2 regions of the Noviherbaspirillum sp. ST9 genome follow, and region 2 is predicted to be linked to the other one. Evidence: predicted binding sites of a transcription regulator. Region 2 holds the regulator's gene; the other holds the start of a gene.
What was found. Region 2 encodes HrcA, which represses chaperone genes, less so after heat shock. Its sites were predicted from a motif close to TTAGCACTCNNNNNNNNNGAGTGCTAA; they were not measured.
Positions count from the first base shown of each region.

Region 1: a site for HrcA is predicted at 3,557-3,583, ahead of groES (co-chaperone GroES). Genes of this name have one in related genera too.

Region 1 is NZ_JBLWFR010000007.1:141,391-148,969, forward strand. It holds gene ACNOHI_RS17245 (TPM domain-containing protein) at 1-412, shown strand, start outside; gene ACNOHI_RS17250 (TPM domain-containing protein) at 412-912, shown strand; gene dacB (D-alanyl-D-alanine carboxypeptidase/D-alanyl-D-alanine endopeptidase) at 920-2,296, opposite strand; gene ACNOHI_RS17260 (MarR family winged helix-turn-helix transcriptional regulator) at 2,394-2,864, shown strand; gene ACNOHI_RS17265 (organic hydroperoxide resistance protein) at 2,988-3,407, shown strand; gene groES (co-chaperone GroES) at 3,666-3,956, shown strand; gene groL (chaperonin GroEL) at 3,993-5,639, shown strand; gene ACNOHI_RS17280 (enoyl-CoA hydratase) at 5,740-6,522, opposite strand; gene ylqF (ribosome biogenesis GTPase YlqF) at 6,515-7,432, opposite strand; gene ACNOHI_RS17290 (histone deacetylase family protein) at 7,499-7,579, opposite strand, start outside.
Region 2 is NZ_JBLWFR010000007.1:242,497-250,075, forward strand. It holds gene hemH (ferrochelatase) at 1-215, opposite strand, end outside; gene recN (DNA repair protein RecN) at 243-1,892, opposite strand; gene ACNOHI_RS17785 (NAD kinase) at 1,926-2,843, opposite strand; gene ACNOHI_RS17790 (HAD family hydrolase) at 2,909-3,607, shown strand; gene hrcA (heat-inducible transcriptional repressor HrcA) at 3,691-4,713, shown strand; gene ACNOHI_RS17800 (PilZ domain-containing protein) at 4,722-5,051, opposite strand; gene fur (ferric iron uptake transcriptional regulator) at 5,174-5,605, opposite strand; gene ACNOHI_RS17810 (outer membrane protein assembly factor BamE) at 5,779-6,204, shown strand; gene dapB (4-hydroxy-tetrahydrodipicolinate reductase) at 6,214-7,020, shown strand; gene ACNOHI_RS17820 (energy transducer TonB) at 7,044-7,579, shown strand, end outside.

The sequences.
Region 1 (7,579 bases), 100 kb from region 2:
GGACGCGCAATCCAAGCGCATCCTGCAGGACGTGATTGCACCGCATTTCCGGCAGAACGATTACTACGGCGGACTGGCTGCGGGCGTCTCCGCCATTACCAGCCTGCTGGACAAGGAGAAACTACCGGCGCCGGAAGGCATTCCGGCTGCGGGCGAGGTGGAAGAGGAAGGATTCGATTATTCGCTCGCCCTGTTCTTTTTCTTCATGATCCTGTTCCTGATGATGTCCCGCGCGCAGTCCCGTCGCTATGCGCGCCACCAGCATGGCTGGGGACGTTCGGTTCCCGGCGTGATCCTTGGTGGCGGTGGATTAGGAGGCTTTGGCGGTGGGGGCTTCGGAGGCTCCGGCGGCGGTGGATTTTCGGGTGGCGGCGGCAGTGGCGACGGCGGCGGCGCATCGGGGAACTGGTAATGGGTACCTTGTCTCGCTTCTTCAAGCACCTCACGACGACGACCGGATTCGGGCGTCGCGCCTTTCCGGAAAAAACCCTCAAGGCAATCGAGGAAGCCATTGCCGATGGCGAAAAGCGGCATCGCGCGGAAATCCGGTTGATCGTTGAACCGGCACTGGCTGCGCTGGCCGTACTGGGCGGCCAATCGCCCCGGGAACGCGCGCGAGAATTATTCGCCCACTACGGCGTATGGGACACGGAAGAAAACTGCGGCGTACTGGTCTACATCAACCTGGCCGATCACCAGGTGGAGATCGTGGCCGACCGTGGCATCGGTCGCACTGTCGCCGCGCAGGACTGGCAAGCCATCTGCCGGACGATGACGCAAGGATTTTCGCGCGGCGATTATCACGACAGCGTGCTCGCGGCACTGGCGCAGCTGAACGCGCTGCTGCAGGAACACTACCCCGACGACGGATCCACCCACAACCAATTGGCCAACCGGCCGGTCATGCTCTGAACTTGCGTCAGCCGCGTTCGTAGATCCACTGCAGGAGTGCATCCTGCGCTTCATTGCCGCGCAAGGCGTTGGGGTGGTTGATCATGCAAACGACCGCGTAGCGCCGGCCGGACGCAGCCAGCACATAGCCCGCGATCGCGCGCACTTCGTTCAGCAAACCCGTCTTGATATGTGCCTTGCCGGCCACCGTTTGTGTCGTCAGGCGGTTGCGCATGGTTCCGTCGTAGCCGACCAGCGGCAGCGAGGCGATGAATTCCGGCATGACGGGCGAACGGAATGTCGTTGCCAGCATCTTGCCGAGGGTTGCCGGCGCAATGCGCTCGGTGCGGGACAGGCCGGAACCATTCTCGATACTGAGCTCGGGAGCGGCAATGCCCTTCGCGGCGAGCCAGGCATGCACCACGGTCGCGCCACGCTCGGTATTGGCCTGCATTTTTGTTGTCTGGGCCGCCAGCGTCAGCAACACCTGGCGCGCCATCACGTTGTTGCTGAATTTGTTGATGTCGCGGATCACTTCGGACAGGGATACCGAGTCCCATTCGGCAACGAGGCGTGTGTTGGGAGGCAATACACCGCTTCGCGTTTCGCCTTTCAGCGTGCCGCCCAGGTCCGCCCAGAAACGCCGGAAAGCAAGATCGAAATACTTCGTGTGCGTCATCAGGTAGGGATGCACATGCCACGTGCGTTCACCGCAGCTCGCCGGATAGGCACCGTTGAAGCGCGCACTGTTGCTGTCGATCGCTGCATTCAGCTTCAGGCGCCAGTCGCCGCAGTCGCCATTGGAAAGCTGGGGCGCGTACAGGGGATAGGCGGCCAACGGCGGGTCGACGGTCACCTGCACAACACCCCTTGCCGGATCGGGAACAAAGCGAAAGCTGAGCGACTTGTAGTTCAGCAGCAAGGCATCGGGACCGACGTTGTACGGCTTGAGCGGGTCGCCGTCGAATTGCGCGGCATCGTACGGCATGTCCTCGAAGATGGTACGGTCGAGGACTACATTGCCGCGAATCTCGCGTATGCCGCGCGACCGTATCCTGCGCAGGAACATCCAGAAATTTTCGAGCACCAGCTTCGGATCGCCGCTGCCCTTGATGATCAGGTCGCCCTGGAGGACGTCGCCGTTCTGCACGCCATCGACGAACGCCTGTGTTTTCCAGCTGAAGGTCGGTCCAAGGATATCCAGCGCCGCATTGCTGGTGACCAGCTTCATGGTTGACGCCGGATTGAAGGCGAGTGTGTCGTTCATTGCCAGCGTGACCGTCCCCGTCGCCAGCTCCTGTACGTGCACGCCGACCGAAGTGACGGGAATCTGCGCACGCTGCAAGGCGTCCACGACAGCCGGCGGCAATTCCTGCGCCTGCGTGGCAACGGCGGCGACAAACAAAACGAAGGCAGCTTGGACTCTCTTCCGAATTCGCATACGATGGCAATATCAGGTCACGCACAATCGAATTCGATTATCCCACGCCAACGTCGCAGTCATGCCGAAATCCGCCTCCGTCCCCGCACAGCCCTTCGATCCGCTCGCGCTGGAAAACCAGTTCTGCTTTGCGCTGTATTCCGCCTCGCTGGCAATGACCAAGACCTACAAGCCTTTTCTCGAGAAGCTCGGCCTTACCTACCCGCAATACCTGGTGATGCTCGTGCTGTGGCAGCAGGACGACGTGCTGGTCAAGACCATTGGCGAAAAGCTGTTCCTCGATTCGGGCACGCTTACTCCCCTGCTGAAGCGCCTGGAGGCCTCCTCGCTGATTCAGCGGACCCGCGACGACGCGGACGAGCGGCAGGTGCGGATCACGCTGACCAGGGAAGGACGCGCACTGAAGAAAAAGGCACAGTGCATTCCTCACGACGTCCTATGCGCCAGCGGGCAGTCGCATGAAGTGCTTCAGAACTTGCGCAGCCAACTCTCCACCATTCGCGACGACCTCGCAAAAGCCACCGGCGGGTAACAAAACAGCGGTTTCGAGGAAGCCCTCCAAAACCAGCTATTAAATTGCACGCAATTTAATTGAGTGCTATATTTAACTGCGTCATCACTCGTTCCAGCGACCACCCATTCAAAGGAGATCCCTATGCAGATCCTGTACAAAGCACAAGCAACCGCAACCGGCGGCCGTGATGGCCGCGCTGTCAGCAGCGACAACAAGCTCGACGCCAAGCTGAGCACGCCGCGCGAACTTGGCGGTGCCGGCGGCGAAGGCACCAACCCCGAACAACTTTTTGCGGCCGGCTATTCCGCCTGCTTCCTGTCCGCACTGAAGTTCGTGTCCATGCACGCCAAGGTCGCGCTGCCCGCCGACGCGGCGGTGGCCGCCGAGGTCGGCATCGGCCCGAACGGTCAGGGCGGCTTCGGCCTGGCCGCTGACCTGCGCGTATCCCTCCCCGGCCTGGAGCGCGAAACCGCGCAGGCGCTGGTGAACAAGGCGCATGAAGTCTGCCCGTACTCCAACGCCACCCGCGGCAACATCGAAGTCAACGTCGCACTTGCCTGATCAGACAGCGCCCTACGAAAGCCCCGCACTGCGGGGCTTTTTCCTTTTTCAGGGTTTGCAAAAGTACAACCATGCTACTGGCCGTAGTTATATGCAAATGCCCTTCCTGCATCTTCTACTCTTGAAAAAGCAAAACCCCGCCCATATACTTAGCACTCGTTAGGGGAGAGTGCTAACAACTTCCTCCTGGCTACACGATTTTCCCTCTGCGGCACCTGCCGCAAACAACTATAAACTATTGATTATTAAGGAGTTTGTATGAACCTTCGTCCTCTGCACGATCGCGTCATCGTCAAGCGCCTCGACCAGGAAACCAAGACTGCGTCCGGCATCGTTCTCCCGGATGCGGCCGCTGAAAAGCCGGACCAGGGCAAAGTCCTGGCCGTCGGCAACGGCAAGATCCTGGAAGATGGCAAAGTCCGCGCGCTGGACGTCAAAGTTGGCGACGTCGTGCTGTTCGGCAAGTACTCCGGCCAGACCGTCAAGGTCGAAGGCGAGGAAGTGCTCGTCATGCGCGAAGAAGACATCATGGCAATCGTCCAGAAGTAATACGAATCCCTATTCAATAATTAAGGAGTAACAAACATGGCAGCTAAAGACGTAGTTTTCGGCGATGCCGCCCGTCACAAGATGGTTGAAGGCGTCAACATTCTCGCCAACGCCGTCAAGGTCACCCTGGGCCCGAAAGGCCGCAACGTAGTTCTGGAGCGCTCCTTCGGCGCCCCGACCGTCACCAAGGACGGCGTTTCCGTTGCCAAGGAAATCGAACTGAAAGACAAGCTCATGAACATGGGCGCGCAGATGGTGAAGGAAGTCGCATCCAAGACCTCCGACAACGCCGGTGACGGCACCACCACCGCGACCGTTCTGGCACAAGCCATCGTCCGCGAAGGCATGAAGTACGTTGCCGCCGGCATGAACCCGATGGACCTGAAGCGCGGCATCGACAAGGCTGTCGCTGCAACCGTCGACGAACTGAAGAAGATCGCCAAGCCCTGCACCACCTCCAAGGAAATCGCCCAGGTCGGCTCGATCTCCGCAAACTCCGACGCATCCATCGGCGACCGTATCGCTGAAGCCATGGAAAAGGTCGGCAAGGAAGGCGTGATCACCGTTGAAGACGGCAAGTCCCTGAACGACGAACTCGACATCGTCGAAGGCATGCAGTTCGACCGCGGCTACCTGTCCCCGTACTTCATCAACAACCCGGAAAAGCAAGTCGCCGTCCTGGACAACCCGTTCGTCCTGCTGTTCGACAAGAAGATCTCCAACATCCGTGACCTGCTGCCGGTGCTGGAACAAGTCGCCAAGGCTGGCCGTCCGCTGCTGATCATCGCTGAAGACATCGAAGGCGAAGCGCTGGCAACCCTGGTCGTCAACAACATCCGTGGCATCCTGAAGACCTGCGCCGTCAAGGCTCCGGGCTTCGGCGACCGCCGCAAGGCCATGCTGGAAGACATCGCCATCCTGACCGGTGGCCAGGTCATCGCTGAAGAAGTCGGCCTGACCCTGGAAAAGGCAACCCTGAACGACCTCGGCCAAGCAAAGCGCGTCGAAATCGGCAAGGAAAACACCACCCTGATCGACGGCGCAGGCCAGGCAGTTGCGATCGAAGCACGCGTCAAGCAGATCCGTGTCCAGATCGAAGAAGCAACTTCCGACTACGACCGTGAAAAGCTGCAAGAGCGCGTTGCCAAGCTGGCAGGCGGCGTTGCAGTGATCAAGGTTGGTGCTGCGACCGAAGTCGAAATGAAGGAAAAGAAGGCACGTGTCGAAGACGCGCTGCACGCAACCCGTGCCGCCGTTGAAGAAGGCATCGTTCCTGGCGGTGGCGTGGCCCTGCTGCGCGCTCGCGCCAACGTCGCTGCCCTGAAGGGTGACAACGCCGATCAGGAAGCCGGTATCAAGATCGTCCTGCGCGCCATGGAAGAGCCGCTGCGCATGATCGTCACCAACGCCGGCGAAGAAGCATCCGTCGTCGTGAACAAGGTCATCGAAGGCAAGGGTAACTTCGGTTACAACGCTGCCAACGGCACCTATGGCGACATGGTCGAAATGGGCGTTCTGGATCCGGCCAAGGTGACCCGTTCGGCACTGCAGAACGCAGCGTCGATCGCCGGCCTTATGCTGACCACTGACTGCACGGTTTCCGAACTGGCCGAAGACAAGCCGGCCGCTGGCCCGGCAGGCATGGGCGGTATGGGCGGCATGGGTGGCATGGACATGATGTAATTGCCGACCGGTGGAAGGCAGCAATGCCTTCCGCACTGTCCGTCAAAATAAAAAGCCCGCAAGGTTCGCCTTGCGGGCTTTTTGTTTTGCGTTGGCCGCCTTATTTCGACCAGGCCGGCTTGCGCTTGTCGATGAAGGCCTGCACGCCTTCCAGCGCCGCGTCATCCATCATGTTGCAGGCCATGGTCTGGCCCGCAAGCTGATAAGCCGCACCGATGCCCATTTCAATCTGCTTGTAGAAAAGCTGCTTGCCCATCGCAACGGCGACGGCAGGTTTGGCAAGGATGCTGGCGGTGAGTTTGCCGATTTCCGCATCCAATGCTTCACTGGACACGACACGGTTGACGAGGCCTCGTTCCCGCGCCGTGTCAGCATCGATAAACTCCCCCGTCAGCAGCATTTCCATCGCCTGCTTGCGTGAAACGTTACGGGACAGGCCGACGGACGGCGTCGAACAGAACAATCCGTAATTTACGCCGGATACCGCGAACTTCGCCTCCCGGGAGGCAACGGCGAGATCGCACATCGCGACGAGTTGGCAGCCAGCCGCAGTGGCAATTCCATGGATCCGCGCAATCACCGGCTGCGGCATCTGCTGAATCGTCAGCATCACCTTGCTGCACTGGTTGAACAGCTTCTTGTAATACTCTTCCGACGGCTGCGCGCGCATCTGCTTGAGGTCGTGTCCGGCACAGAAGGCCTTTCCGGCAGCGGCAAGCACAACGACGCGAATGCCATCATCGGCCTTCACCGCATCCAGCTCCGCCTGCAGTGCAGCCAGCATTTCCTCCGACAGGGGGTTGAACTTGTCGCCGCGGTTCAGCGTCAGCGTCGCTACGCCGTCTGTCACTGATTTAAGAACGTAGGGATTGGTGTCACTCATCGTCACTTTCCTCTTCTGGCTCCGGGGGTAATCCTAAAGAAGGCGGCGGCTGGTAAGTGGCCAGCAGCTCGGTGCGGCTCTCGGGTGTTTCCAGGCTGATGCGACCGAGCGCGCCGCTGCGATAATCGAGGAGCAGCGTGTGCGCTGCCTTTTCAAAATCCAGGTCGCCACCCTTCATGCGGAACGCGCGCCGCTTGGCGATGCCTTCGATGACGGCGACACCGTCAATACCATCGGTCGGGAATCCGTAGCGCGTCGTAACGAGCTGCGGATAACGCACGAGCAGCACGTCGGCGAGGAAGGTCGCGACTTCTTCTTCAATCAATGCGTTGACGCCGACAGCATGGCTGGCCGCGAGCATCAGGCCATCGGTCGGGTGCTCGATCTTCGGCCACAGCATGCCGGGCGTATCGACCAGTACCATGTTGTTGCCGAGGTAGAGACGCTGCTGCGACTTGGTCACGGCCGGTTCATCGCCCACAGCGGCGACCCGCTTCTTGAGCAGGGCATTCATCAAGGTCGATTTACCGACGTTCGGGATCCCCATGATCATCATGCGCAGCGGCTTCAATGCCGTGCCGCGGTGCGGCGCCAGGCGCATCGCCAGTCCGGGCACCTTGGCCACGTCGGCGGGCTTCTTGCAGCTTAACGCCACGGCATGCACGTCCTTCTGTTTGCTGAAATGCGTCAGCCATGCCTTGGTGGCAGCAGGGTCGGCGAGGTCTGCCTTGTTCAGGATTTTCAGGCAGGGGCGCTGGCGATGCTTGCGCAGCTGTTCGATCATCGGATTGCTGCTGGCGACGGGCAAGCGCGCGTCGAGCACTTCGATGACGAGGTCGGTCTTTTCCATGGACTCCGCCGCCTTCTTGCGGGCGGCGTTCATGTGACCGGGGAACCATTGAATGGACATGCGTGGATCTGGTTGGTGGGGCAAGCCGCTATTTTACCTGCTGGCCGCCCTCCCCCGCCTCACACGCTAGTCGAGATCGGCGAGAACCTTGATGTGGGCGACGACACTGCGGGCCAGCGCGGAGAGGTTATACCCGCCTTCAAGGCA
Region 2 (7,579 bases):
GATTTCGACGAACGGAATGGCAGGATCACGCCGTGGAGAATGAGCCACCAGAGCGCTCGCGGGATTTCCACCATGCGCGGGTCCCACAGGAATTGCTTGAGGTAGCGCCGAACGGCGGGCGTGGTCGGCTCGTCGGGCGTACCAAGGTTGACCAGGACAAGGCCGGTCTTTGACAGCGTGCCGTGCGAATACGGCGGTTCCGGATTGGGGCGCATCGTGTGCGGGTTTCCTGTTGTTCTGTGTTAGGAGGCGAGCAGTTCGCGCGCGTGCTTGCGCGTTGTTGCGGTGATTTCGAGGCCGCCGAGCATGCGGGCGATTTCCTCGATGCGCGCTTTCGAATCGAGTGCGTCGATGTTGGACAAGGTACGCCCTTCGAGGCTGCGCTTGCTGACCTGGAAATGCTGGTTGGCCTGGCTGGCGACCTGTGGCAGGTGGGTCACGCACAGCACCTGGCGGTCCTGGCCAAGCCGCTTGAGCAGGCGGCCCACGACTTCCGCCACGCCACCGCCGATGCCGCTGTCGACTTCGTCGAAAATCAGCGTCGGCGTCACGGTTGCGGTCGAAGTAATGACCGAAATCGCCAGCGAAATGCGCGCCAGTTCACCGCCGGATGCCACTTTCGCCAGTGGGCGCGGCGAGGTTCCGGCATGGGCGGCGACCAGGAATTCCACCTGCTCCAAGCCGTAGGCGGCGGGTTCGCACTCGTTCAATGCGATGACAAAACGCCCGCCCGACATGCTCAGGTCCTGCATAGCGTCCGTGACGGCTTCGCTCAATGCCTTGGCCGCTTTTGCGCGCGCCTTCGACAGCTTTCCGGCGGTAGACATGTACTCGCTCTTGAGCCTTTCCTCCTGGGCGCGCAGGGCCTCGACATCGCTGGCATCGGCCAGCTGCTTCAACTGTACGGACAGAGTCTCGTATTCCTGTGGCAGGTCCTCGGGCGTGACGCGGAACTTGCGTGCGGTGGAATGGATCGCGTCGAGGCGCGCCTCCACTTCCTGCAGGCGTGCCGGATCGAGCTCGACGCGGCCGAGGTAATCATTAAGTGCATAGACCGCCTCCTGCAACTGGATGCGGGCGGGTTCCAGCGCATCGACGACCGGCTTCAGTGCGGCATCGACATCGGACAGCTTGCCCAGCTTCAGCGTCAGTGCGGACAATTGGGACAGGATGGGATTGGTGTCGGATTCGGAAATGACGGTCAAGGCTTCCTGGGCGCCTTCGAGCAGGCTGGCGGCGTGCGCGAGCCGGCTGTGCTCGTTGCTGATCTCGGCCCACTCGCCCGGCTTGACCGCGAGTTTTTCCAGCTCGCCGACCTGCCATTCGAGGCGCTCGCGTTCGAGCAGGACATTCTTGGCGTTGGTCTCGAATTCTTCGCGTTGCCGTGCCAGCGCGCGCCAGGCCTTGTGGGCGACAGACACCGCTTTGGCCTCGTCAAGCAAGCCGGCCTGGGTGTCGAGCAGCACGCGCTGTGCGTCCACCTTCAACAGCGACTGGTGCGCATGCTGGCCATGGATGTCGACCAGCATTTCGCCCAGCTCGCGCAACTGCGCGGCCGTTGCGGTGATCCCATTGATGAACGCCTTCGAGCGGCCCGCATTGTCGATCACGCGCCGCAGGAGCACGCTGCCTTCGTCATTGCTGATCTCCTGCTCCGCCAGCCATGACTCCACTTCATCATGCGTGCTGAACTCGGCAGTGATATCGGCTTTCGCCGCGCCTTCGCGCACGACACTGGCATCGCCCCGGCCGCCAAGCGCCAGTGCAAGCGCATCGATCAGGATGGACTTGCCGGCGCCGGTTTCGCCGGTGAAGACGGTGAAGCCTGGGGCAAACTCGAGTTCGATCGAATCAACGATCACGAAATCGCGGATGGAAAGTGTGCGAAGCATGTCGGAAATGGCTTTTCGGGCAAAAACAGCCTGCTATTTTAACTTCCCCGCCACGGAGGGATACTCATGCCAGTGCAGCTTTTCCCGCAGGGTATCGTAGTAGCTCCAGCCTTGCGGATGCAGGAAGGTAATGGTGTGTGCAGAACGGCGGATGAAAATGCGGTCGTGATGCTGCAGGCTGGCCAGCGACTGCATGTCAAAATTGACGCTGATGTCGCGTCCGCCCATGATTTCGACGACCACGGTGCAGGAATCGGGAACGACGATGGGCCGGTTGGAGAGCGCGTGCGGCGCGATCGGCACGAGCACCATGCCGGACAGACTTGGATGCAGCAGCGGGCCGCCTGCCGACAGGGCATAAGCGGTCGATCCGGTCGGCGTGGAAATGATCAGACCGTCGGAGCGCTGGTTGTACATGAAGTGTCCGTCGACCTCGACCTTCAGTTCAGCCATGCCAGTGGTCGACCCGCGCGCCACCACGACGTCGTTGAAGGCCAGCGCGTGGAAGATTGGCTCGCCGTCGCGCACCACCGATCCTTCCAGCAGGGTGCGCTGTTCGGACTCGAGTTTTCCGGAAAGCATGTCGGCCAGCACCTGGATCATGCCTTCCTGCGAAATGTCGGTCATGAAACCGAGACGCCCCTGGTTGATGCCAATCAGGGGAACGTTGTATGGCGCGAGCTGACGCGCGATGCCTAGCATCGTACCGTCACCGCCAACGACAATGGCGACGTCGGCGTTGGCGCCGATCTCGGCGGGCGTCATGGCCGGCACCCCGGGAAGCGACACGCTCTGGGCGGTTTCTGCTTCGAGCACGACCTTGTGCCCGGATTGTGCGAGGAATCCGGCAATGTCAGACAATGACTGCTCGATACCGGCGGCCATGTATTTGCCGACGATGGCAACAGTCTGGAAGGCGACCGAGCGGTCAAATGGCTTGAAAGGCAACATGCAGCAGATTAGACCATAATTTGAGGGTCTGTTACAGGCATTGAAACGCAAGAACCCGATCCCATATGTCAAGTATAAGAGCCGTACTGTTCGACCTGGACGACACGCTGTGGCCGATTGTGCCGGTCATCAAGCGCGCGGAAAAGCTGCTCTACGAGTGGTTGAAGCTGAACGCGCCGCCGGTCGCCCAGCGCGTCACGATAGAAAGCATGCGCGAGCGACGCCAGCAATTGATGGCAACCGATCCGGTCTACCAGCTGGACCTGCGCCTCTTGCGCCGTGCCGTGCTGCTGGAGGCATTTACCGATGCCGGACTGGACGTGAGGCTGGTGGACGACGCAATGGATGTGTTTTCGACAGCGCGAAACGAAGTGACGCCGTTCGAGGATGTTCGCCCGGCACTGGAAAGACTCCGCGAACGGGTCGTTCTAGGCTCTGTGTCGAATGGCGTGGCCGACTTGCACGTGGTCGGCATGGCGCATTATTTCCAGGCTTCGCTTGCCGCGCATCACATCGGCTTCGCGAAACCGGATGCGGCGATTTTCCACGCTGCATGCACGGCGCTCGATGTTTCGCCTGGGGAGACCCTGTATGTCGGCGACGACCCGTTCCTGGATGTGGAAGGAGCGCAGAAAGCGGGCCTGCGTGCTGCATGGATCAATCGCCAGGAGCTCGGGCCGGACCGCGTGTTGCCAGAACAAGTTCGCCCGGATGCCGTATTTGGCAACCTGTACGAACTGGAAAGCTGGCTGGATGAGCAGTAACCCCTTGATAACAATCGATATCGGGTGACGCCTGCAGGCAACATGTTCTGGCACCCGCTGTCATGGCTCGGTAGAATAATCGTATGCAACTCGATTCCCGCGCACAAACATTGCTCAAGGCCTTGGTCGAACGTTATATCGCCGACGGCCAGCCCGTTGGCTCGCGCGCCCTTTCCAGGATTTCCGGACTTGAACTGTCCCCGGCGACCATTCGCAACATCATGGCCGACCTGGAAGAGCTCGGCTATGTGTGCAGCCCGCACACCTCGGCGGGACGGATACCGACGCCGCGCGGCTACCGGATGTTCGTCGACACCCTGCTGACCGTGCAGCCGATCGACGAAACGACCGTGGAATCGAAACTGCAACCGCGCCTGCAGACAGCTTCGCCGCAAAAGATCATTTCCAATGCGGCCCAGATGCTGTCCTCCCTGTCGCAGTTTGCCGGCGTGGTCATGACGCCGCGCCATGAGTCGGTCTTCCAGCAGATCGAGTTCATGCGGCTTTCCGAGAAGCGCATCCTCCTGGTGATCGTCACGCCCGGTGGAGATGTGCAGAATCGCCTGCTGCTGACCGATGTCGACTACTCGCCGGCGCAGCTGGTGCAGGCGGCGAACTACATCAACCAGCACTTCGCCGGCCTGGGCTTCGACGAGGTGCGGACCCGCCTGCAGAACGAATTGCGCCAGCTGCGCGACGACATGACGCGCCTGATGCAGGCAGCGGTGGAAGCGGGCAGCGATGCGATGGCAGAAAACGAGGAAGATGTTGTCATTTCCGGCGAACGCAATCTCCTCAGCGTCACCGACCTCGCGTCGAACATGAATTCACTGCGCAAGCTGTTCGACCTGTTCGAGCAGAAGACCAGCCTGATGCAACTGCTCGACGTATCGAGCAAGGCGACGGGTGTGCAGATTTTCATCGGTGGCGAATCCCAGCTCGTGCCGATGGAAGAAATGAGCATTGTCACCGCGCCCTATGAAGTCAACGGCAAGATCGTGGGAACACTCGGGGTCATCGGCCCGACGCGCATGGCTTACGAGCGCGTCATACCGATCGTCGACATCACGGCCAAGCTTCTGTCCAACGCGCTCAGCCATCACTGAGTAACGATTTAAATCATCACTTCGGCCAGCAGCTTGTTGTTGGCCGCATCGATTTCCGTGAATTGCAGGCCGGTACGAAATCCATCGGTTCCGGCCAGGATGCTGTAGACCACCTTGGCCATGGCAAAAACACGGACCGTCTTTCCATTCAAGGGCGCCTCGAATCCGACATTGCATACCTTTCCCGACGGGAGTTGCTCGGGAACCATGAGACATAGACCGCCGAGGGAGATGTCAATAGTTTTGGCACGCAGGGCCGGCATGCCGGGAAGCGCGACGCGGGCCTGCGCGCGCAAGACTTTGCGGGGATAGACTCTGGTTTCAGAATTGGCAGTCATCAGGGGAAAACCTGGCCTGCAGCAGTCGGTGGTTGGCCCCTTGGCGGGGCATGACAACGGATTATGCAGGCGGGAAAAGCAATGAGTTCAGGAACGCTGCCGGCAATCGCCGGCTCGGCAGATCAACGGGGCCGATGGGGGCAATCGGATTTGGTGCAGTGGCCGTAAAGTGCCAGCGCGTGCTCGGAGATATCGAACCCGCGCTCTTTCGCAATCTTCTGCTGCCGTTTTTCGATCTCATCGTCGAAAAACTCCTCCACCCTGCCGCAGTCGAGGCAGACGAGATGGTCATGATGCGACCCCGCGTTCAGCTCGAACACCGCCTTGCCGGTTTCGAAATGGTTCCGGTGCAGCAGGCCCGCCTGCTCGAACTGCGTCAGCACGCGGTAAACCGTTGCCAATCCGACATCCATGTTTTCGGTCAGGAGAATCTTGTACACGTCCTCCGCACTCAGATGGCGGACCGTGCTCGTCTGGAAAATCTCGAGAATCTTCAGCCGCGGCAGCGTCGCCTTCAGGCCGCTGGCTTTCAGATCATTAGGCGTGTTGGTCATGTTGTTGGTCGGTTTCCGTATATCTGCTTTATCATATAGCGTTTTGGCCAGATTGCTCAACGAATTGAGAACCATTTATGCGAATGTCGCCCTTCAGTGCTGATCGTTCAACCCTTGCTGCGGCATTCTGCCTCGCCGCCGCCGTCCTTTCCGGTTGCGCGAGCAAAAATCCATTGATCGACGAACCCGCTGCCGCCAGCACCCCGGCTGCCGAGCAATCCGCATCAAGCGCATTGACGACGTCAAAGCCAACCGGCATCCAGCGCTTCCTGGGATTTCTCACGCCTTATCGCATCGATATTCAGCAGGGCAATTTCGTGTCGCGTGAAATGGTGGCGCAACTAAAAGAAGGCATGCAGCGCAGCGAAGGCGTCACTCGCGAGCAAGTGCGTTTCGTCCTCGGCACGCCCCTGCTGACTGACATGTTCCATGCCGACCGCTGGGATTACGTGTTCCGCATGAAGAAAAGTAGTGGCGAAGTCATCGCCAGCCGCGTGACGGTCTTCTTCAAGGATAACCGTGTGGTCAACATCGACGGTGACACCTTGCCGACTGAACAAGAATATCTCGCATTCATCGCTGGCACCGCCGGCAAGTAAGAGCATCACATGAGCCAACTGAAAATCGCCGTAGCAGGCGCATCCGGCCGCATGGGCCGCATGCTGATCGAAACGATCCAGAACGCAGACGACGCTACACTCGTCGGCGCGCTCGACGTACCGCAATCGCCGGCCATCGGCACCGATGCGGCGGCCTTCCTGGGCAAGCCCGCGGGCGTGACCATCGAGTCCGATCTGGCGAAAGGTCTCGCCGACGCCGAATTCCTGATCGACTTTACGCGCCCGGAAGGCACGCTCAAGCACCTCGAGTACTGCGCGCAGCACGGCATCAAGGTCATCATCGGCACAACCGGTTTCGATGAAGCCGGCAAGGCCGCCATTGCGGCAGCCGCACAAAAGACTGCCGTCGTGTTCGCACCGAATATGAGCGTCGGCGTCAACGTCACGCTCAAGCTGCTGGAAATGGCGGCGAAGAGCTTCTCCCACGGTTATGACATCGAAATCATCGAAGCGCACCATCGTCACAAGGTGGACGCCCCGTCCGGCACCGCGCTCAAGATGGGCGAAGTCATTGCCTCCGCACTCGGCCGCGACCTCGACGATGTCGCGGTATACGCCCGTGAAGGCGTGACTGGCGAGCGCGAGCCGTCGTCGATCGGCTTTGCAACCATCCGTGGCGGCGACATCGTTGGCGACCATACGGTACTGTTTGCCGGCATCGGCGAACGCATCGAAATCAGTCACAAGTCGTCCAGCCGCTTCAGCTATGCCCAGGGCAGCGTCCGCGCCGCGCGCTTCCTCGCCGACAAGAAGACCGGCCTGTACGACATGCAGGATGTCCTCGGCCTGAAGTAAAGGAACGAGGCGCAGGCCACGCGATGCCGACACCCGCGCCAGTTGCCGCCGCCGCGACCATCCTGCTGCATGCATTACTGATTGTGGCAGTGGTTCGGGGGCTGACGGCCAAGCCGGAACCCGATACGCGCAGCGAGCCGGTACAGGTCCAACTCCTCCGGCCCGAACCTCCCCCCTTTCCGGTGGCGCCTCCCGCACCGCACGTGCCAGCTCCTGCGCCAGCGCCGGTGAAGAAGGCGCGTCCCACGCCCAAGCCGGCCCCCATTCCCAAGCCCGCCCCAAGCGTCGCCGCACCTTCGCCCGCCCCCGCGCACACCACATCGCAGGACACGAAGCCCGCTCCCGCCGCCGGACCGCCTGCGTCCGCGCCTGCGCCTGCAGCACCACCGGCACCACCGGCAGCGCCAGCCCCACCCGCTCCAGTACGGACCAGTGCGTCAGAGGCGAGCTATGCAGCGACCAATCGCACGCCGCCCTACCCGCGCATTTCGCTCAACAATGGCGACGAAGGCACGGTCGTCCTGCGCGTGCTCGTTACGGCGGAAGGCACAGCGGGCGC